DNA from 2 places in the Bacillus tequilensis genome. Region 2 is predicted to be linked to the other one. Evidence: a T-box and tRNA genes for the amino acid it is inferred to sense, from the RefSeq annotation. Region 2 holds a T-box; the other holds one or more tRNA genes.
The links. The T-box of region 2 lies ahead of valS (valine--tRNA ligase). A T-box ahead of a tRNA ligase gene usually reads a tRNA of that ligase, here a tRNA-Val.
Positions count from the first base shown of each region.

Region 1: it encodes a tRNA-Val, which carries the amino acid that the T-box ahead of valS (valine--tRNA ligase) is inferred to sense. The anticodon was not compared.

Region 1 covers NZ_CP048852.1:86,650-97,468, forward strand. Annotated here, with positions in the region: gene folB (dihydroneopterin aldolase) at 1-175, shown strand, start outside; gene folK (2-amino-4-hydroxy-6-hydroxymethyldihydropteridine diphosphokinase) at 172-675, shown strand; gene G4P54_RS00470 (helix-turn-helix domain-containing protein) at 627-836, shown strand; gene dusB (tRNA dihydrouridine synthase DusB) at 860-1,861, shown strand; gene lysS (lysine--tRNA ligase) at 1,953-3,452, shown strand; rRNA gene G4P54_RS00485 (16S ribosomal RNA) at 3,762-5,311, shown strand; rRNA gene G4P54_RS00490 (23S ribosomal RNA) at 5,481-8,408, shown strand; rRNA gene rrf (5S ribosomal RNA) at 8,463-8,578, shown strand; tRNA gene G4P54_RS00500 (tRNA-Val) at 8,601-8,676, shown strand; tRNA gene G4P54_RS00505 (tRNA-Thr) at 8,681-8,756, shown strand; tRNA gene G4P54_RS00510 (tRNA-Lys) at 8,794-8,869, shown strand; tRNA gene G4P54_RS00515 (tRNA-Leu) at 8,875-8,957, shown strand; tRNA gene G4P54_RS00520 (tRNA-Gly) at 8,998-9,072, shown strand; tRNA gene G4P54_RS00525 (tRNA-Leu) at 9,087-9,172, shown strand; tRNA gene G4P54_RS00530 (tRNA-Arg) at 9,182-9,258, shown strand; tRNA gene G4P54_RS00535 (tRNA-Pro) at 9,285-9,361, shown strand; tRNA gene G4P54_RS00540 (tRNA-Ala) at 9,369-9,444, shown strand; rRNA gene G4P54_RS00545 (16S ribosomal RNA) at 9,682-10,819, shown strand, end outside.
Region 2 covers NZ_CP048852.1:2,676,185-2,687,003, reverse strand. Annotated here, with positions in the region: gene G4P54_RS14370 (LysM peptidoglycan-binding domain-containing protein) at 1-729, shown strand, start outside; gene cotN (spore coat protein CotN) at 762-1,787, shown strand; gene G4P54_RS14360 (YszA family small membrane protein) at 1,806-1,997, opposite strand; T-box leader at 2,163-2,385, shown strand; gene valS (valine--tRNA ligase) at 2,445-5,087, shown strand; gene G4P54_RS14350 (bifunctional folylpolyglutamate synthase/dihydrofolate synthase) at 5,147-6,439, shown strand; gene G4P54_RS14345 (prepilin peptidase) at 6,582-7,328, shown strand; gene G4P54_RS14340 (SPOR domain-containing protein) at 7,462-8,460, shown strand; gene G4P54_RS14335 (Maf family nucleotide pyrophosphatase) at 8,613-9,182, shown strand; gene radC (RadC family protein) at 9,222-9,914, shown strand; gene mreB (cell shape-determining protein MreB) at 10,006-10,819, shown strand, end outside.

The DNA of each region.
Region 1 (10,819 bases), 1.4 Mb from region 2:
TGTAGAGGGGGAGCCTGTGAAATTGGTAGAAACACTGGCAGAACGCATTGCAGACACGGTTCTCAAACAATTTCAGCCGGTGCAGCAATGTACTGTGAAAGTGATTAAGCCCGACCCGCCGATTCCCGGACACTATAAATCAGTAGCAATTGAAATCACGAGAAAAAAATCATGAACAACATAGCTTATATTGCACTAGGGTCTAATATTGGAGATAAAGAAACGTACTTAAGACAAGCGGTGACCATGCTGCACCAGCATGACGCTGTGAAAGTCACCAAGGTGTCGTCTATTTACGAAACTGATCCGGTCGGATACGAAGACCAAGATGAATTCTTAAATATGGCCGTTGAAATCAAGACATCGCTTAACCCATTTGAACTCCTTAAACTGACGCAGCATATAGAAAATGAATTAGGCAGAACAAGGGAAGTAAGGTGGGGGCCGCGGACGGCAGACCTTGACATTTTGCTGTTTAATCGTGAAAATATTGAAACAGAGCAACTAATTGTTCCGCACCCGAGAATGTATGAGCGTTTGTTTGTCCTTGCGCCGCTTGCGGAGATTTTCCCGCAGGTTGAAAAAGAGGCAAAAAACGCGGAACCAAACCAAGAAGGTGTAAGAGTATGGAAGCAGAAATCTGGGGTAGACGAATTCGTGCATTCAGAAAGCTGAAAGGTTATACTCAAGAAGGATTTGCAAAAGCGTTAGGTATATCAGTTTCTATTCTCGGCGAAATCGAACGCGGAAACCGATTGCCGTCAGCTGCCATCATTCAAGATGCTGCAGAGGTTTTAAATATAAGTGCGGAAGAATTGGCTCCGCCAGAAAAATAAACAAATGAGAAAGGAGGGGGAAAATGTTTAAAATCGGTGATATTCAATTGAAAAACCGGGTTGTGCTAGCCCCGATGGCTGGTGTCTGCAACTCAGCATTCAGATTGACTGTAAAGGAATTCGGAGCCGGATTGGTATGCGCTGAAATGGTCAGTGACAAAGCGATCCTTTACAATAATGCAAAAACAATGGGGATGCTTTACATTGATGAACGTGAAAAACCGCTCAGCCTTCAGATTTTCGGAGGAAAAAAGGAAACCCTTGTGGAAGCGGCGAAGTTTGTAGACCAAAACACAACTGCTGATATTATTGATATTAACATGGGATGTCCTGTACCTAAGATTACAAAATGCGATGCGGGCGCCAAATGGCTTCTTGATCCTGATAAGATTTACGAAATGGTGTCCGCGGTAGTGGATTCCGTTGATAAACCAGTTACAGTCAAAATGAGAATGGGCTGGGATGGAGACCACATTTTCGCAGTGAAAAACGCACAGGCTGTAGAACGTGCGGGCGGAAAAGCTGTTGCGCTTCACGGCCGTACAAGAGTGCAGATGTACGAAGGAACGGCAAACTGGGATATCATCAAAGAAGTAAAACAATCAGTATCGATTCCGGTTATCGGAAACGGCGATGTCAAGACGCCGCAGGATGCTAAACGTATGCTTGAAGAAACAGGGGTAGACGGTGTCATGATCGGACGTGCCGCACTGGGCAATCCGTGGATGATTTATCGTACGGTTCAATACCTTGAAACAGGCGAATTAAAAGAAGAGCCGCAAGTGCGCGAAAAAATGGCGGTATGCAAACTGCATCTTGACCGCCTCATTAACTTAAAAGGTGAAAATGTAGCGGTAAGAGAAATGAGAAAACACGCTGCTTGGTATCTGAAAGGTGTTAAGGGCAATGCGAAGGTTCGTAATGAAATCAACCATTGCGAGACAAGAGAAGAGTTTGTACAGCTTTTAGATGCATTTACTGTTGAGGTTGAGGCAAAAGAGCTTCAAGACGCAAAAGTAGGATAATACTTACTTCTATTTGCTGCTCACTGCCAGTATTGCGCTGGCAGTTTTTCTGCTTTTTTCATGAAACAATATCTGTAATGGAGTGATAACAATGAGTCAAGAAGAGCATAACCATGAAGAATTGAACGATCAGCTGCAAGTCAGACGCGATAAAATGAATCAACTGAGAGATAACGGCATTGATCCGTTCGGCGCACGCTTTGAAAGAACGCACCAGTCTCAGGAAGTTATTTCAGCATATCAAGAACTAACAAAAGAAGAGTTAGAAGAAAAAGCGATCGAAGTGACAATCGCAGGCCGCATGATGACAAAACGCGGCAAAGGAAAAGCCGGCTTTGCGCATCTTCAGGATTTAGAAGGCCAAATTCAAATCTACGTAAGAAAAGACAGTGTCGGTGACGACCAATACGAAATCTTCAAGTCTTCTGACCTTGGTGATCTTATCGGCGTAACCGGAAAAGTCTTCAAAACAAATGTAGGCGAATTGTCTGTAAAAGCAACTTCTTTTGAATTACTGACAAAAGCACTTCGTCCGCTTCCTGACAAATACCATGGTCTAAAAGACGTTGAGCAGCGCTACCGTCAGCGCTATCTGGATCTAATCGTAAATCCGGACAGCAAACATACGTTCATCACACGAAGCAAGATCATTCAAGCTATGAGAAGATACCTTGATGATCACGGATACTTAGAAGTGGAAACACCAACAATGCACAGCATCCCTGGGGGAGCTTCTGCACGTCCGTTTATCACCCACCACAATGCGTTAGATATTCCGCTCTATATGCGTATTGCAATCGAACTGCACCTAAAACGTCTAATCGTCGGCGGTTTAGAAAAAGTGTATGAAATCGGCCGCGTTTTCCGTAATGAAGGTGTCTCTACACGCCATAACCCGGAATTCACGATGATTGAGTTATATGAGGCATATGCGGACTATAAAGATATCATGAGCTTAACTGAAAACCTTGTCGCCCATATCGCCCAAGAAGTGCTTGGAACAACTACGATCCAATACGGAGAAGAACAAATCGATCTTAAACCGGAGTGGAAAAGACTCCACATGGTTGACGCAGTTAAAGAAGCAACTGGTGTTGATTTCTGGGAAGAGGTCACTGTTGAGCAAGCACGCGAATATGCAAAAGAACATGACGTAGAGATCAAAGATTCTATGACAGTAGGTCATATCATCAATGAATTCTTCGAACAAAAAATTGAAGAAACACTTATTCAGCCAACGTTTATTTACGGACATCCTGTGGAAATTTCTCCTCTAGCTAAGAAAAATCCTGAGGATCCGCGTTTTACAGACCGTTTTGAACTGTTTATCGTCGGTCGTGAACATGCGAACGCGTTTACAGAGCTGAATGACCCTATTGATCAGAGAGAACGCTTTGAAGATCAATTAAAAGAGCGCGAAGCTGGTAACGATGAAGCTCATCTAATGGATGAAGACTTTGTTGAAGCTCTGGAATACGGTATGCCGCCAACAGGAGGCTTAGGCATCGGTATCGATCGTCTGGTTATGCTGCTGACGAATGCTCCTTCTATTCGCGACGTGCTGTTATTCCCGCAAATGAGACAACGCTAATAAAGAGGAGCAGTATCCTTTTTTATAAAGGGATGCTGCTCTTTTTAAATTCCTAAGTATTTATTCAAAAAAACTATTGCGCTATTATTTACAAGGTGGTATATTATTATTCGTTGCCGCTAAACAAGGCGATAACGAATAATAGAAATTCAAAAAAGTTATTGACTTCAGTGAGTCGACGAGTTATAATAATAAAGTCGCTTGAAAGAAGTTGACAAAAATGATCTTTGAAAACTAAACAAGACAAAACGTACCTGTTAATTCATTTTTAAACAAATCGCACAGCGATGTGCGTAGTCAGTCAAACTTTTATCGGAGAGTTTGATCCTGGCTCAGGACGAACGCTGGCGGCGTGCCTAATACATGCAAGTCGAGCGGACAGATGGGAGCTTGCTCCCTGATGTTAGCGGCGGACGGGTGAGTAACACGTGGGTAACCTGCCTGTAAGACTGGGATAACTCCGGGAAACCGGGGCTAATACCGGATGGTTGTTTGAACCGCATGGTTCAAACATAAAAGGTGGCTTCGGCTACCACTTACAGATGGACCCGCGGCGCATTAGCTAGTTGGTGAGGTAATGGCTCACCAAGGCGACGATGCGTAGCCGACCTGAGAGGGTGATCGGCCACACTGGGACTGAGACACGGCCCAGACTCCTACGGGAGGCAGCAGTAGGGAATCTTCCGCAATGGACGAAAGTCTGACGGAGCAACGCCGCGTGAGTGATGAAGGTTTTCGGATCGTAAAGCTCTGTTGTTAGGGAAGAACAAGTACCGTTCGAATAGGGCGGTACCTTGACGGTACCTAACCAGAAAGCCACGGCTAACTACGTGCCAGCAGCCGCGGTAATACGTAGGTGGCAAGCGTTGTCCGGAATTATTGGGCGTAAAGGGCTCGCAGGCGGTTTCTTAAGTCTGATGTGAAAGCCCCCGGCTCAACCGGGGAGGGTCATTGGAAACTGGGGAACTTGAGTGCAGAAGAGGAGAGTGGAATTCCACGTGTAGCGGTGAAATGCGTAGAGATGTGGAGGAACACCAGTGGCGAAGGCGACTCTCTGGTCTGTAACTGACGCTGAGGAGCGAAAGCGTGGGGAGCGAACAGGATTAGATACCCTGGTAGTCCACGCCGTAAACGATGAGTGCTAAGTGTTAGGGGGTTTCCGCCCCTTAGTGCTGCAGCTAACGCATTAAGCACTCCGCCTGGGGAGTACGGTCGCAAGACTGAAACTCAAAGGAATTGACGGGGGCCCGCACAAGCGGTGGAGCATGTGGTTTAATTCGAAGCAACGCGAAGAACCTTACCAGGTCTTGACATCCTCTGACAATCCTAGAGATAGGACGTCCCCTTCGGGGGCAGAGTGACAGGTGGTGCATGGTTGTCGTCAGCTCGTGTCGTGAGATGTTGGGTTAAGTCCCGCAACGAGCGCAACCCTTGATCTTAGTTGCCAGCATTCAGTTGGGCACTCTAAGGTGACTGCCGGTGACAAACCGGAGGAAGGTGGGGATGACGTCAAATCATCATGCCCCTTATGACCTGGGCTACACACGTGCTACAATGGACAGAACAAAGGGCAGCGAAACCGCGAGGTTAAGCCAATCCCACAAATCTGTTCTCAGTTCGGATCGCAGTCTGCAACTCGACTGCGTGAAGCTGGAATCGCTAGTAATCGCGGATCAGCATGCCGCGGTGAATACGTTCCCGGGCCTTGTACACACCGCCCGTCACACCACGAGAGTTTGTAACACCCGAAGTCGGTGAGGTAACCTTTTAGGAGCCAGCCGCCGAAGGTGGGACAGATGATTGGGGTGAAGTCGTAACAAGGTAGCCGTATCGGAAGGTGCGGCTGGATCACCTCCTTTCTAAGGATATATACGGAATATAAGACCTTGGGTCTTATAAACAGAACGTTCCCTGTCTTGTTTAGTTTTGAAGGATCATTCCTTCGAAACGTGTTCTTTGAAAACTAGATAACAGTAGACATCACATTCAATTAGTAAGACAAGATATCACATAGTGATTCTTTTTAACGGTTAAGTTAGAAAGGGCGCACGGTGGATGCCTTGGCACTAGGAGCCGATGAAGGACGGGACGAACACCGATATGCTTCGGGGAGCTGTAAGCAAGCTTTGATCCGGAGATTTCCGAATGGGGAAACCCACCACTCGTAATGGAGTGGTATCCATATCTGAATACATAGGATATGAGAAGGCAGACCCGGGGAACTGAAACATCTAAGTACCCGGAGGAAGAGAAAGCAAATGCGATTCCCTGAGTAGCGGCGAGCGAAACGGGATCAGCCCAAACCAAGAGGCTTGCCTCTTGGGGTTGTAGGACACTCTGTACGGAGTTACAAAAGAACGAGGTAGATGAAGAGGTCTGGAAAGGCCCGCCATAGAAGGTAACAGCCCTGTAGTCAAAACTTCGTTCTCTCCTGAGTGGATCCTGAGTACGGCGGAACACGTGAAATTCCGTCGGAATCCGGGAGGACCATCTCCCAAGGCTAAATACTCCCTAGTGACCGATAGTGAACCAGTACCGTGAGGGAAAGGTGAAAAGCACCCCGGAAGGGGAGTGAAAGAGATCCTGAAACCGTGTGCCTACAAGTAGTCAGAGCCCGTTAACGGGTGATGGCGTGCCTTTTGTAGAATGAACCGGCGAGTTACGATCCCGTGCAAGGTTAAGCAGAAGATGCGGAGCCGCAGCGAAAGCGAGTCTGAATAGGGCGCATGAGTACGTGGTCGTAGACCCGAAACCAGGTGATCTACCCATGTCCAGGGTGAAGTTCAGGTAACACTGAATGGAGGCCCGAACCCACGCACGTTGAAAAGTGCGGGGATGAGGTGTGGGTAGGGGTGAAATGCCAATCGAACCTGGAGATAGCTGGTTCTCTCCGAAATAGCTTTAGGGCTAGCCTCAAGGTAAGAGTCTTGGAGGTAGAGCACTGATTGGACTAGGGGCCCCTACCGGGTTACCGAATTCAGTCAAACTCCGAATGCCAATGACTTATCCTTGGGAGTCAGACTGCGAGTGATAAGATCCGTAGTCGAAAGGGAAACAGCCCAGACCGCCAGCTAAGGTCCCAAAGTATACGTTAAGTGGAAAAGGATGTGGAGTTGCTTAGACAACCAGGATGTTGGCTTAGAAGCAGCCACCATTTAAAGAGTGCGTAATAGCTCACTGGTCGAGTGACTCTGCGCCGAAAATGTACCGGGGCTAAACGTATCACCGAAGCTGCGGACTGTTCTTCGAACAGTGGTAGGAGAGCGTTCTAAGGGCTGTGAAGCCAGACCGGAAGGACTGGTGGAGCGCTTAGAAGTGAGAATGCCGGTATGAGTAGCGAAAGAGGGGTGAGAATCCCCTCCACCGAATGCCTAAGGTTTCCTGAGGAAGGCTCGTCCGCTCAGGGTTAGTCGGGACCTAAGCCGAGGCCGAAAGGCGTAGGCGATGGACAACAGGTTGATATTCCTGTACCACCTCCTCACCATTTGAGCAATGGGGGGACGCAGGAGGATAGGGTAAGCGCGGTATTGGATATCCGCGTCCAAGCAGTTAGGCTGGGAAATAGGCAAATCCGTTTCCCATAAGGCTGAGCTGTGATGGCGAGCGAAATATAGTAGCGAAGTTCCTGATTCCACACTGCCAAGAAAAGCCTCTAGCGAGGTGAGAGGTGCCCGTACCGCAAACCGACACAGGTAGGCGAGGAGAGAATCCTAAGGTGATCGAGAGAACTCTCGTTAAGGAACTCGGCAAAATGACCCCGTAACTTCGGGAGAAGGGGTGCTCTGTTAGGGTGCAAGCCCGAGAGAGCCGCAGTGAATAGGCCCAGGCGACTGTTTAGCAAAAACACAGGTCTCTGCGAAGCCGCAAGGCGAAGTATAGGGGCTGACGCCTGCCCGGTGCTGGAAGGTTAAGAGGAGCGCTTAGCGTAAGCGAAGGTGCGAATTGAAGCCCCAGTAAACGGCGGCCGTAACTATAACGGTCCTAAGGTAGCGAAATTCCTTGTCGGGTAAGTTCCGACCCGCACGAAAGGCGCAACGATCTGGGCACTGTCTCAACGAGAGACTCGGTGAAATTATAGTACCTGTGAAGATGCAGGTTACCCGCGACAGGACGGAAAGACCCCGTGGAGCTTTACTGCAGCCTGATATTGAATGTTGGTACAGCTTGTACAGGATAGGTAGGAGCCTTGGAAACCGGAGCGCCAGCTTCGGTGGAGGCATCGGTGGGATACTACCCTGGCTGTATTGACCTTCTAACCCGCCGCCCTTATCGGGCGGGGAGACAGTGTCAGGTGGGCAGTTTGACTGGGGCGGTCGCCTCCTAAAAGGTAACGGAGGCGCCCAAAGGTTCCCTCAGAATGGTTGGAAATCATTCGCAGAGTGTAAAGGCACAAGGGAGCTTGACTGCGAGACCTACAAGTCGAGCAGGGACGAAAGTCGGGCTTAGTGATCCGGTGGTTCCGCATGGAAGGGCCATCGCTCAACGGATAAAAGCTACCCCGGGGATAACAGGCTTATCTCCCCCAAGAGTCCACATCGACGGGGAGGTTTGGCACCTCGATGTCGGCTCATCGCATCCTGGGGCTGTAGTCGGTCCCAAGGGTTGGGCTGTTCGCCCATTAAAGCGGTACGCGAGCTGGGTTCAGAACGTCGTGAGACAGTTCGGTCCCTATCCGTCGCGGGCGCAGGAAATTTGAGAGGAGCTGTCCTTAGTACGAGAGGACCGGGATGGACGCACCGCTGGTGTACCAGTTGTTCTGCCAAGGGCATCGCTGGGTAGCTATGTGCGGACGGGATAAGTGCTGAAAGCATCTAAGCATGAAGCCCCCCTCAAGATGAGATTTCCCATTCCGCAAGGAAGTAAGATCCCTGAAAGATGATCAGGTTGATAGGTCTGAGGTGGAAGTGTGGCGACACATGGAGCTGACAGATACTAATCGATCGAGGACTTAACCACATGTTGAATGATGTCATACCTGTTATCTAGTTTTGAGAGAACACTCTCAATTTGTTTGGTGGCGATAGCGAAGAGGTCACACCCGTTCCCATACCGAACACGGAAGTTAAGCTCTTCAGCGCCGATGGTAGTCGGGGGTTTCCCCCTGTGAGAGTAGGACGCCGCCAAGCAATTGCACGTTAGTGCAATTATGGAGGATTAGCTCAGCTGGGAGAGCATCTGCCTTACAAGCAGAGGGTCGGCGGTTCGAGCCCGTCATCCTCCACCATCTTGCCGGTGTAGCTCAATTGGTAGAGCAACTGACTTGTAATCAGTAGGTTGGGGGTTCAAGTCCTCTTGCCGGCACCACTTTTATATGGTATAATACTCAAGTCTCTTTTAAAAAGAGCCATTAGCTCAGTTGGTAGAGCATCTGACTTTTAATCAGAGGGTCGAAGGTTCGAGTCCTTCATGGCTCACCATTTACGCGGGTGTGGCGGAATTGGCAGACGCGCTAGACTTAGGATCTAGTGTCTTTATGACGTGGGGGTTCAAGTCCCTTCACCCGCATTATATAGGATAACAGTTGTAAAAACTGGATTTCCTGTCTGCGGAAGTAGTTCAGTGGTAGAACACCACCTTGCCAAGGTGGGGGTCGCGGGTTCGAATCCCGTCTTCCGCTCCAACTATACCATCCACGCCGGGGTGGTGGAATTGGCAGACACACAGGACTTAAAATCCTGCGGTAGGTGACTACCGTGCCGGTTCAAGTCCGGCCCTCGGCATTAAATTTTGCGCCCGTAGCTCAATTGGATAGAGCGTTTGACTACGGATCAAAAGGTTAGGGGTTCGACTCCTCTCGGGCGCGCCATTATTCTAATAGAATAAACAAGAAATCGGGAAGTAGCTCAGCTTGGTAGAGCACATGGTTTGGGACCATGGGGTCGCAGGTTCGAATCCTGTCTTCCCGACCATTTTTATGGGGCCTTAGCTCAGCTGGGAGAGCGCCTGCTTTGCACGCAGGAGGTCAGCGGTTCGATCCCGCTAGGCTCCACCAAATGTTTTCTAAAAAAGTTGTTGACTTTAAACAAGCAACATTGTATAATAATAAAGTTGCTTTAACAAAGCGAACAAACGAAATGATCTTTGAAAACTAAACAAGACAAAACGTACCTGTTAATTCATTTTTAAACAAATCGCACAGCGATGTGCGTAGTCAGTCAAACTAGGGCCTGCACGATGCAGGTCACACAGATGTCGTCGCAGGATGCGGCGAACTTAATCTGTGATCCATTTATCGGAGAGTTTGATCCTGGCTCAGGACGAACGCTGGCGGCGTGCCTAATACATGCAAGTCGAGCGGACAGATGGGAGCTTGCTCCCTGATGTTAGCGGCGGACGGGTGAGTAACACGTGGGTAACCTGCCTGTAAGACTGGGATAACTCCGGGAAACCGGGGCTAATACCGGATGGTTGTTTGAACCGCATGGTTCAAACATAAAAGGTGGCTTCGGCTACCACTTACAGATGGACCCGCGGCGCATTAGCTAGTTGGTGAGGTAATGGCTCACCAAGGCGACGATGCGTAGCCGACCTGAGAGGGTGATCGGCCACACTGGGACTGAGACACGGCCCAGACTCCTACGGGAGGCAGCAGTAGGGAATCTTCCGCAATGGACGAAAGTCTGACGGAGCAACGCCGCGTGAGTGATGAAGGTTTTCGGATCGTAAAGCTCTGTTGTTAGGGAAGAACAAGTACCGTTCGAATAGGGCGGTACCTTGACGGTACCTAACCAGAAAGCCACGGCTAACTACGTGCCAGCAGCCGCGGTAATACGTAGGTGGCAAGCGTTGTCCGGAATTATTGGGCGTAAAGGGCTCGCAGGCGGTTTCTTAAGTCTGATGTGAAAGCCCCCGGCTCAACCGGGGAGGGTCATTGGAAACTGGGGAACTTGAGTGCAGAAGAGGAGAGTGGAATTCCACGTGTAGCGGTGAAATGCGTAGAGATGTGGAGGAACACCAGTGGCGAAGGCGACTCTCTGGTCTGTAACTGACGCTGAGGAGCGAAAGCGTGGGGAGCGAACAGGATTAGATACCCTGGTAGTCCACGCCGTAAACGATGAGTGCTAAGTGTTAGGGGGTTTCCGCCCCTTAGTGCTGCAGCTAACGCATTAAGCACTCCGCCTGGGGAGTACGGTCGCAAGACTGAAACTCAAAGGAATTGACGGGGGCCCGCACAAGCGGTGGAGCATGTGGTTTAATTCGAAGCAACGCGAAGAACCTTACCAGGTCTTGACATCCTCTGACAATCCTAGAGATAGGACGTCCCCTTCGGGGGCAGAGTGACAGGTGGTGCATGGTTGTCGTCAGCTCGTGTCGTGAGATGTTGGGTTAAGTCCCGCAACGAGCGCAACCCTTGATCTTAGTTGCCA
Region 2 (10,819 bases):
CCTGAGCCCGTACTCCGGCAAGAAGAAGCAGGGGCAGCTCAATCGGAACAGGCCGATCCCGCGCTTCGTCAAGAAGCAGAAGAAGCGATTGAAGCTCCGGAGCCTGTATCTGAGGCTGTTCTCTCCATAGAAGAAAGCAGAGAGAAAAAAACAGTGTCAGCTGAGGACAATGAAGAAGCCGCTTTCCATCTTCATTTCGGTCAAAAAGCGAGCTTGGAGGAGGAACGACAACAAGAAGAATCGCCTGTGCTGGCATACCGTACTTTTCTGCCCGAACAAGAAGAGGAAGAGGAGGATTCTTTTTATTCAGCGCCTAAGCTGCTGGAAGAGGAAGAACGAGAGGAAGAAGGCTTTGAAATTGAAGTGAGAAAAATCCCGCCGGCTGAAGAACCTGAGGAAGAAACCCCTTTTCAACCCTTCCAGCTTCCTGATACCTCTGAGACTGAAAGGAAGGAAGCGGATGCTGTTTCCAAGGCTGAAAAGAAGGAACCTCAGACAAAAGAAAATGATAATTCTCTTTATTTAACAAAACTCTTTACGAGAGAAGAGGATGAGTTTTCGAGAATGAAAATATGCATTGTTCAGCAGGAAGATACGATCGAGCGTTTATGCGAGCGGTATGAAATCACATCCCAGCAGCTGATCAGAATGAATTCTTTAGCCTTGGACGATGAATTGAAAGCTGGCCAAATCCTTTATATTCCTCAAAATAAACACAGCCATGCGTAAGCCGTAAGCGATCGGAAAATGTGGTGAATGGAATGGAAGAGACCCAATCGGTTCTTCAGGAATACGGACTGACTGCTCAATTTATTGAGCCTGTCAGTCCGCTTGTGTGGAAAGTATATACAGACTACGGCGTATTTGCCTTGAAAAAATTGAAATCGGTTCGCGGCAAACAGTTTACAGATCATATGGTGGCGATTGAGGAAAAGGGTTTTCGTTCATTTGTTCCCGTTTACAGAACAAATAGCGGTGAGTTTTTCTCAGGAGGCTTGCAAACCGGAGATTCTTATTATTTAATGCCTTGGCTCCAATTTGACCAAGAGGAAGAACGGGATCAGAAACATGCTTATTTATTTAGAGAAACAGCCCGTCTTCACGAAAGAACCTCACAGGAAATAAAAGTAAGCCGAGATGATATTGAACGTTATTACGGACAAACGAAAAAACAGTGGGAACATGATAAAATATTCTATGAACAGTTTGTGGACAGAGCGGAGAAGGAGTGGTATCTTTCCCCTTTTGAACTTCAAGCTGCAACTTATTTTTCAGAAACCATTTCGGCGGTGAACTTTGCGCTGGAGCGGCTGGAGGACTGGTATGAGTCGGCAAAGGAAAAGAATGTCTCAAGGGTTGTGATGAACCACGGCAGTTTGTCTATACATCATTTTCTGTATAATGATGCCGGGACCGGGTATTTCACAAACTTCGAAAGAGCGTCTGTCGGCCCGCCGCAAAACGACTTACTCGGCTTTTATACGAAAATGTTCAGAGGCTTTCCGAAAGCTTGTCCGGAATGCGTCGAATGGTTTTACGCGTACACGAAATCATTCCCCTTGCGTGAAGCGGAAGTCAGTCTTTTTCTCAGCTATATGGCATATCCGCAAGCCATATACAAGGTGTTGAACCGTTATCAAACCGAGAAAAGACAGCGTGAAAAAGATGAATGTACACAGCTATTAATGGCTTATTGGCAAATGAAAAATATAGAGCCGTTTGTGATGAAAATTCATCAGGTTGAACAAGAGAAAAAATCACAGGCTGAAAACGAGTCCACGTCTTAATGGCGCGGACTTGTTTGTTTATATCCAATCTAAATGAAGGGCGCAAGCAAAAAAAATTAGGATGGCGAGCAGCAAAACATCAAAGGTAGTCGGAAAGAAAATGGTTCTGATGCCTTGGAAAATCGTAATGGGGATAATGACTTGTGTGGATACAAGCCGAATTTGCCTGACCCACGGCGGCAGCGAATAAGAGCTGAAACGCTTCTTCACGGTGCATCCTCCTCTGCGCATTTACAAGCATCATATGTAAACTTGGGCAATAGGTGCCTGCCCATTTGCATAGAAAGGCGCGTTTTTGGAAAAGATGATTGACGAATCAAAAACACTTTTACTATAATAAAGAACATAAATAATGTATACAATGAGCTGATAAATACACCTGCTTAGAACGGGAAGAGTACAAAAAAGGCGCATGCAGAGAGAGAAGCCGCTTGCTGAAAGGCTTCTTATGTTGTCTGATTGGAAGGTCGCCCGGGAGCATAATTTCTTGAAAAATGAGTAGAGAAATTCGGGAAACACCCGTTATCCGTTGTAAGTGCATGAACTGATAGAGTTCATGAAAAAAGGTGGTACCGCGAAAGAGCTTTTCGTCCTTTTACAGGGATGAAGAGCTTTTTTTTCGTTCTCAGCCATTTTTAAACATGCTGGAGGGTTATGATGGAAACGAATGAACAAACAATGCCGACGAAATACGATCCGGCAGCGGTTGAAAAAGACCGATATCATTTTTGGCTAGAAGGCAAATTTTTTGAAGCTGGCAGTGACCAGACAAAAGAGCCGTACTCTGTCGTGATTCCGCCGCCAAACGTAACAGGAAGACTTCACCTTGGCCACGCGTGGGACACAACGCTGCAAGACATTGTAACAAGAATGAAACGCATGCAGGGCTATGATGTGCTGTGGCTTCCGGGTATGGACCACGCCGGCATCGCGACGCAGGCTAAAGTGGAAGCGAAACTTCGTGAAGAAGGCAAATCCCGCTACGATTTGGGCCGCGAGAAATTCCTCGAAGAAACGTGGAGCTGGAAAGAAGAGTATGCCGACTTTATTCGCAGCCAATGGGCGAAATTAGGACTTGGCCTTGATTATTCCCGTGAACGATTTACGCTGGATGAAGGCCTAAGCAAAGCGGTTCGCGAAGTGTTCGTTAAGCTTTATGAAAAAGGCTTAATCTACAGAGGCGAATATATTATTAACTGGGATCCTGCGACAAAAACAGCGTTATCCGACATTGAGGTGATTTACAAGGATGTTCAGGGCGCATTCTATCATATGAGCTATCCGCTTGCTGACGGTTCAGGTTCGATTGAAATTGCGACGACACGTCCTGAAACGATGCTCGGTGATACAGCTGTTGCTGTCCATCCTGAAGATGAGCGCTATAAGCACCTTATCGGAAAAACGGTCATCCTGCCGATTACAAATCGTGAAATTCCGATTGTCGGTGATGACTACGTTGATATGGAATTTGGTTCTGGTGCGGTGAAAATTACGCCTGCTCATGATCCGAACGACTTCGAGCTTGGCAACCGCCACAATTTAGAACGCATTCTTGTCATGAATGAAGATGGTACGATGAATGAAAATGCCCTGCAATATCAAGGTATGGATCGTTTTGAATGCCGGAAAAAGCTCGTGAAGGATTTACAGGAGACGGGAGTACTCTTCAAAATCGAGGATCATATGCACTCTGTCGGCCACAGTGAACGAAGCGGGGCTGTTGTAGAGCCTTACCTTTCTACACAATGGTTTGTGCGCATGCAGCCGCTTGCTGATGCAGCGATTGAACTGCAAAAGAAAGAAGAAAAAGTCAACTTTGTGCCTGATCGTTTTGAAAAAACGTATTTACACTGGATGGAAAACATCCGCGACTGGTGTATTTCCCGTCAGTTATGGTGGGGCCACCGCATTCCAGCCTGGTATCATAAAGAAACAGGCGAGTTGCATGTCGGGCTTGAAGCGCCTGAGGACATTGAAAATTGGGAACAGGATACAGATGTACTGGATACATGGTTCAGTTCCGCGCTCTGGCCTTTCTCCACTATGGGCTGGCCTGATGTAACGGCTGAAGACTTTAAACGCTACTACCCGACAGACGTTCTCGTAACAGGGTACGACATCATTTTCTTCTGGGTGTCACGCATGATTTTCCAAGGCATCGAATTTACAGGCGAGCGCCCGTTCAAAGATGTGTTAATCCATGGCTTAATCCGTGACGAGCAAGGCCGGAAAATGAGTAAATCTCTTGGCAACGGTGTTGACCCAATGGACGTCATTGACAAGTACGGAGCCGATTCTTTGCGTTATTTCCTAGCGACAGGAAGCTCTCCAGGTCAGGATCTGCGCTTTAGCTATGAAAAGGTGGAATCGACTTGGAATTTCGCCAATAAAATTTGGAATGCTTCCCGTTTTGCATTAATGAACATGGACGGCATGACATATGATGAGCTTGATCTGTCAGGTGAAAAATCAGTAGCTGACAAGTGGATTTTAACGCGATTAAATGAAACGATCGAGCACGTGACCCAGCTTGCTGATCGATATGAATTTGGTGAAGTCGGACGCCATTTATATAACTTTATTTGGGACGATTTCTGTGATTGGTATATTGAAATGGCGAAGCTTCCGCTTTACGGAGAAGACGAAGCGGCTAAGAAAACAACCCGTTCGATTCTTGCTTACGTACTGGATCAAACGATGCGCCTGCTCCATCCGTTTATGCCATTCTTAACGGAGGAAATTTGGCAGCATCTTCCTCACCATGGGGAATCGATTACAGTAAGTGAATGGCCTGTTGTCGTGCCAGAGCATACGGATGCAGAAGCGGCTGCTGACATGAAGCTTCTTGTTGAGCTGATCCGTTCTGTGCGCAATATCCGCAGTGAAGTCAATACGCCAATGAGCAAGCAGGTTGAATTGTATATTAAAACAAGCACAGACGAAATCGCAGCCCGTCTCGAAGCGAACCGTTCATATGTTGAACGCTTTACGAATCCGAGCGTGCTTAAAATCGGCACCGATATCGAAGCTGTTGATAAGGCGATGACGGCCGTTGTCTCTGGAGCAGAGGTTATCCTTCCGCTTGAAGGCTTAATTAATATCGAGGAAGAAATTGCCCGTCTGCAAAAAGAATTCGATAAGCTGACGAAAGAAGTCGAGCGCGTCCAAAAGAAACTTGGAAACGAAGGATTTATGAAAAAAGCGCCTGCGCACGTAATCGATGAAGAACGTGAAAAAGAAAAAGATTATGTGGCGAAGCGTGACGCTGTTCAAAAACGAATGGCTGAGCTGAAGGGCTAATGAAAAGCCGGGGCGGTTTCTTTAGAAACCGCCTTGTCTTATAAAAGAGGGGATTATCATTGTTTACTGCATATGAAGAAGCGCGCAGCTGGATTCACGGACGGCTGAAATTCGGAGTCAAGCCCGGACTCGGCCGAATGGAACAGCTGATGGCGCGGTTAGGGCATCCTGAAAAGAAAATCCGCGCGATCCACATCGCAGGAACAAACGGTAAAGGGTCAACAGTCGCTTTTATCCGTTCTATGCTACAAGAAGCCGGATATTCGGTTGGGACGTTTACGTCACCTTATATCATAACGTTTAATGAACGGATCAGTGTAAACGGGACACCGATCTCAGACGCGGAATGGACGGCACTCGTCAATCAGCTGAAACCGCACGTTGAAGCACTTGATCATACAGAATACGGTCAGCCGACAGAATTTGAAATTATGACGGCTTGTGCATTTTTATATTTTGCAGTGTTTCATAAGGTCGATTTTGTTATTTTTGAAACAGGTTTGGGCGGCAGATTCGACTCTACCAATGTGGTTGAACCGCTTTTAACTGTGATCACCAGCATCGGACATGATCACATGAACATTTTGGGAAACACCATTGAAGAAATTGCAGGGGAAAAGGCCGGAATCATTAAAGAAGGCATTCCAATCGTTACTGCTGTTACCCAGCCGGAAGCCCTACAGGTTATTCGTCATGAAGCGGAACAGCATGCTGCACCGTTCCAATCCTTACATGATACATGTATTGTTTTCAATGAAGAGGCTCTCCCTGCCGGAGAACAGTTTTCATTCAAAACCGGAGAGAAGTGCTATGAAAATATTCGGACATCTCTGATCGGCACACATCAAAGGCAAAATGCGGCTTTGTCCATTTTGGCTGCGGAATGGCTCAATAGGGAGAATATTGCTCATATCAGTGATGAAGCGCTAAGAAGCGGACTGGTAAAGGCTGCTTGGCCGGGACGGTTAGAGCTTGTTCAGGAACATCCGCCGGTATATTTAGACGGCGCGCATAACGAAGAAGGCGTTGAAAAGCTGGCGGAAACGATGAAACAGCGTTTCCCTGATTCCCGCATTTATGTGGTGTTTACCGCGTTAAAGGACAAACCGTATCAAAACATGATTAAAAGACTGGAAACAATAGCACACTCGATTCATTTTGCATCTTTTGATTTTCCGCGTGCTTCCCTTGCAAAAGATCTCTATGATGCAAGTGAAATCAGCAATAAAAGCTGGAGTGAAGATCCAGCCGATGTGCTCGAATTCATAGAAAGCAAAAAGGGCTCAAATGGAATTGTGCTGATTACCGGATCACTTTATTTTATTTCTGACATTCGCAAAAGATTGAAATAGAGGCGCCCAGCCCCGGCAGTATCCAAAATAAGATTCTGCCGGGGTTTTAATGTGTGAAATTGAATATTCCCGATTGGAGTTCAAGCCACTCACTCTGCTACAATTCATACCAGAATCTACAGTGAGTAAAGGTGTGTTGTCTATGTTTCCCGTTCTTTTTATCTTCGGGCTGATCCTTGGTTCCTTTTACTATACGGTCGGATGCCGTATCCCCTTACATCTATCAATTATTGCGCCCCGTTCATCGTGCTCGTTTTGCCGCCGGACATTAACTTCTGCAGAATTAATTCCCATCCTGTCATTCCTATTTCAAAAAGGTAAATGTAAAAGCTGCGGGCATAGGATTTCTTTTATGTATCCAGCGGCAGAGCTTGTCACAGCGTGTTTATTTGCCGCCGCAGAAATACGCTTTGGCACGTCGCCGGAACTGTTTCCCGCCGTCGTGTTGATTTCTCTTCTTATTATTGTTGCAGTAACAGATCTTCATTTTATGCTGATTCCAAATCGAATATTGATTTTCTTTCTTCCCTTGTTGGCGGCTGGGAGATTGATTTCTCCGCTTGATTCCTGGTATGACGGCCTGTTAGGCGCATCCGCTGGATTTCTTTTACTAGCCTTAATTGCAGCGATCACCCGTGGTGGAATAGGCGGAGGTGATATTAAATTATTTACGGTGATCGGTTTTGTGCTTGGTGTGAAAATGCTTGCAGCTGCCTTTTTCTTTTCTGTTTTGATAGGTGCATTATACGGAGCGGCAGCCGCCCTGACTGGAAGACACGCGAAAAGGCAGCCGATTCCCTTCGCCCCCGCAATTGCGGCAGGGAGCATTTTGGCCTATTTATACGGTGAATCTATTATTTCTTTTTATATCAAAATGGCATTGGGCTGACTGCTGAAAAATTTGACGAACGTTTTTTGGACAAGACGACAAAAGTCTTGTTCTTTTTTTTTTCGCCTATGCTAAAGTGTGTAGCATGAAAAGCCGACAAGAACGGTCAAGCAAATAAAGGGAGGAAGCGGAATTGAAAAAAAGGAAGAATAAAAAAAACAGTAAAGCCGCAGAAAAAGCCCTCAAGGTGACGATTAATGGAAAAGAAGAGACGGTTTACGAACAGGAAACGCCTGAGACTGAGACGGATAAAAGCATGACATTTTCGAATTGGGAGGAAAAGAGAAAGGCTGAACAGGAGGTCGCAGCATCCCGCGAACATCTCGATGAAGAAGAATTTAATTGGGATTCTGAAGAGGACAAGGTGTTTAAAGAGGACCCAAAAGTCGTTCCTCCTTATCAAAAGAAAAAAACAAAGCTTTATGCAAAAGGGAAGCCGGGAGCGGCCAAGCCGGTAAAAAGAGTGGCGGTGACGATTGCCTTTGCGGCTGTCATTGGCACCGGATTAGGATTATTCGCGTTGAACATTTCAGGCAATAAAGAAGCGGCAGCACCGGCCTCTTTAGAGGATTCTCTAGGAAGCCAAACGGCAAAAGCCGGAGATGCTTCTGCTGATAAGCAAAGCTCAGGCGCAGAAAAACAGGCGGCACAAACTGAAGGTACATATAAAACATACGCTGTACAAGCCGGGAAATTTTCAAATGAAAAAGGTGCTGAAACGTTAACAGAACAATTAACTGAAAAAGGTTATTCCGCCGTGTCACTGTCAAAGGACGACGGGTATACGTATGTCATTGCAGGCTTAGCGGGTGACAAGAACGTGTCCCAGCAATTAGGGCAGCTTTTAATCGACAGCGACTTTGAAGCCTGGGGAGGCAAGGAGCTTTCTTTATCAATAGAGTCAGATATGACAGATTCTTTCAAAGAAACATCGGAGCTCGCAGCAAAGGCGATTCTCGGCAAAGACATTACAAAATCGAGTGTAGAGAAAATAGAAAAGTCGCTTGGTGAAACAAAAGCGTCAGAAACAGGTGAGAAAAAAGCGATTTTGCAGGCATTAAAGGAATTGGAGGATCCAAGCGCTGAAGCCGGGTGGAAGGCTCAGCAGCAGCTGTTAGCCGTCATTAAATAAGAGAAAGTGCCCTGAGCCTTTGTCCTTTAGTGACAGGCTTTTTTTATTTTGTCATGAAAAAGTTATTTTTCTGAAATTGTGACAAGCCTCGTGATTTGATAGGATAAACGAGTATCTTTTTTTCTTAAGCAGACCCTGAAAGGATGACGAACATGATAAAGCCGCTAATACTTGCATCACAATCTCCGCGCAGGAAAGAACTCCTCGATCTTCTCCAGCTGCCCTACTCCATTATTGTCAGTGAAGTAGAGGAAAAATTAAATCGAAACTTTTCACCTGAAGAAAACGTCCAATGGTTGGCAAAACAAAAAGCTAGGGCTGTGGCTGATCTCCATCCGCATGCAATCGTTATCGGCGCTGATACAATGGTGTGTCTGAACGGCGAATGCCTCGGCAAACCGAAGGATCAGGAAGAAGCCGCTTCTATGCTGCGGAGGCTTTCAGGCCGTAGTCATTCAGTGATTACCGCGGTCAGCATACAAGCTGAACATCAAAGCGAGACTTTTTATGATAAGACAGAAGTTGTGTTTTGGCCACTCAGTGAAGAAGAGATTTGGGCTTATATTAAAACAAAAGAGCCGATGGATAAAGCAGGTGCATACGGCATCCAAGGAAGAGGCGCGCTTTTTGTAAAGAAAATAGACGGAGACTATTATTCAGTCATGGGTCTTCCTATATCAAAAACGATGAGAGCTCTTCGCCATTTTGATATAAAGGCATGATGGTTTTATAAACGGGAAGGGAAAGAAAAGGAGTGTTGGATCATACACGATCTGCCATTAAAACTCAGAGATTTCCCAACGAAAGAAAAGCCTAGAGAACGGCTCTTGAAAGTCGGGGCTGAGAACTTAGCGAATCATGAACTTTTGGCTATATTATTGCGGACCGGCACGAAATACGAATCTGTGATCGATCTGTCAAACAGGCTTCTGCACTCTTTTGACGGACTGCGGCTGCTGAAAGAAGCATCGGTTGAAGAATTGTCGAGCATCCCGGGAATCGGTATGGTAAAAGCGGTCCAAATACTGGCGGCAGTTGAGCTTGGAAGCCGTATTCATAAATTAGCCAACGAAGAACATTTCGTCATTCAATCCCCGGAAGACGGCGCAAATCTTGTTATGGAGGATATGCGATTTTTAACTCAGGAGCATTTTGTCTGTTTATACTTAAATACAAAAAACCAAGTCATCCATAAACGCACCATATTTATCGGAAGCCTGAATTCATCTATTGTCCACCCGCGGGAGGTGTTTAAAGAAGCCTTTAAACGATCTGCCGCTTCCTTTATCTGTGTTCATAATCACCCTTCTGGAGATCCGACGCCGAGCAGGGAAGATATTGAAGTGACAAGGCGCCTGTTTGAATGCGGAAACCTGATTGGCATTGAGCTGCTTGACCATTTGGTGATCGGGGACAAAAAATTTGTGAGTTTAAAGGAAAAAGGATATTTGTAACACTTTTTTTTTCGCCGAATTAAGCTATAATAGAGTTTATGAGTTTTTCCCTTTAGGGTATTTTTGCTTTAAGAAAGGAAGATACATACATATGTTTGGAATTGGTACAAGAGACCTTGGTATAGATCTTGGAACTGCGAATACGCTTGTTTTTGTAAAAGGAAAAGGAATTGTTGTGAGAGAGCCGTCAGTTGTCGCTTTGCAAACGGATACGAAGTCGATTGTTGCTGTCGGAAATGATGCGAAAAATATGATCGGACGGACACCGGGTAATGTGGTAGCTCTTCGCCCAATGAAAGACGGCGTTATCGCTGATTATGAAACAACAGCTACGATGATGAAATATTACATCAATCAGGCCATTAAAAATAAAGGCATGTTTGCCAGAAAACCGTATGTGATGGTTTGTGTCCCATCAGGCATTACGGCTGTTGAGGAACGCGCTGTTATCGATGCGACAAGACAGGCGGGCGCGCGTGACGCGTACCCGATTGAAGAGCCGTTTGCCGCTGCAATCGGAGCCAATCTGCCAGTTTGGGAACCGACTGGAAGCATGGTTGTCGATATCGGGGGCGGTACGACGGAAGTGGCGATCATTTCCCTAGGAGGCATTGTAACGTCTCAATCGATCCGCGTAGCAGGTGATGAGATGGATGATGCGATTATCAACTACATCAGAAAAACGTATAACCTGATGATCGGTGACCGTACGGCTGAAGCGATTAAAATGGAGATCGGGTCCGCAGAAGCTCCTGAAGAATCCGATAAAATGGAAATCCGCGGACGCGATTTACTGACAGGTCTGCCGAAAACAATTGAAATTACAGGAAAAGAAATTGCTAATGCTCTGCGCGACACTGTATCTACAATTGTCGAAGCAGTCAAGAGCACGCTTGAAAAAACAC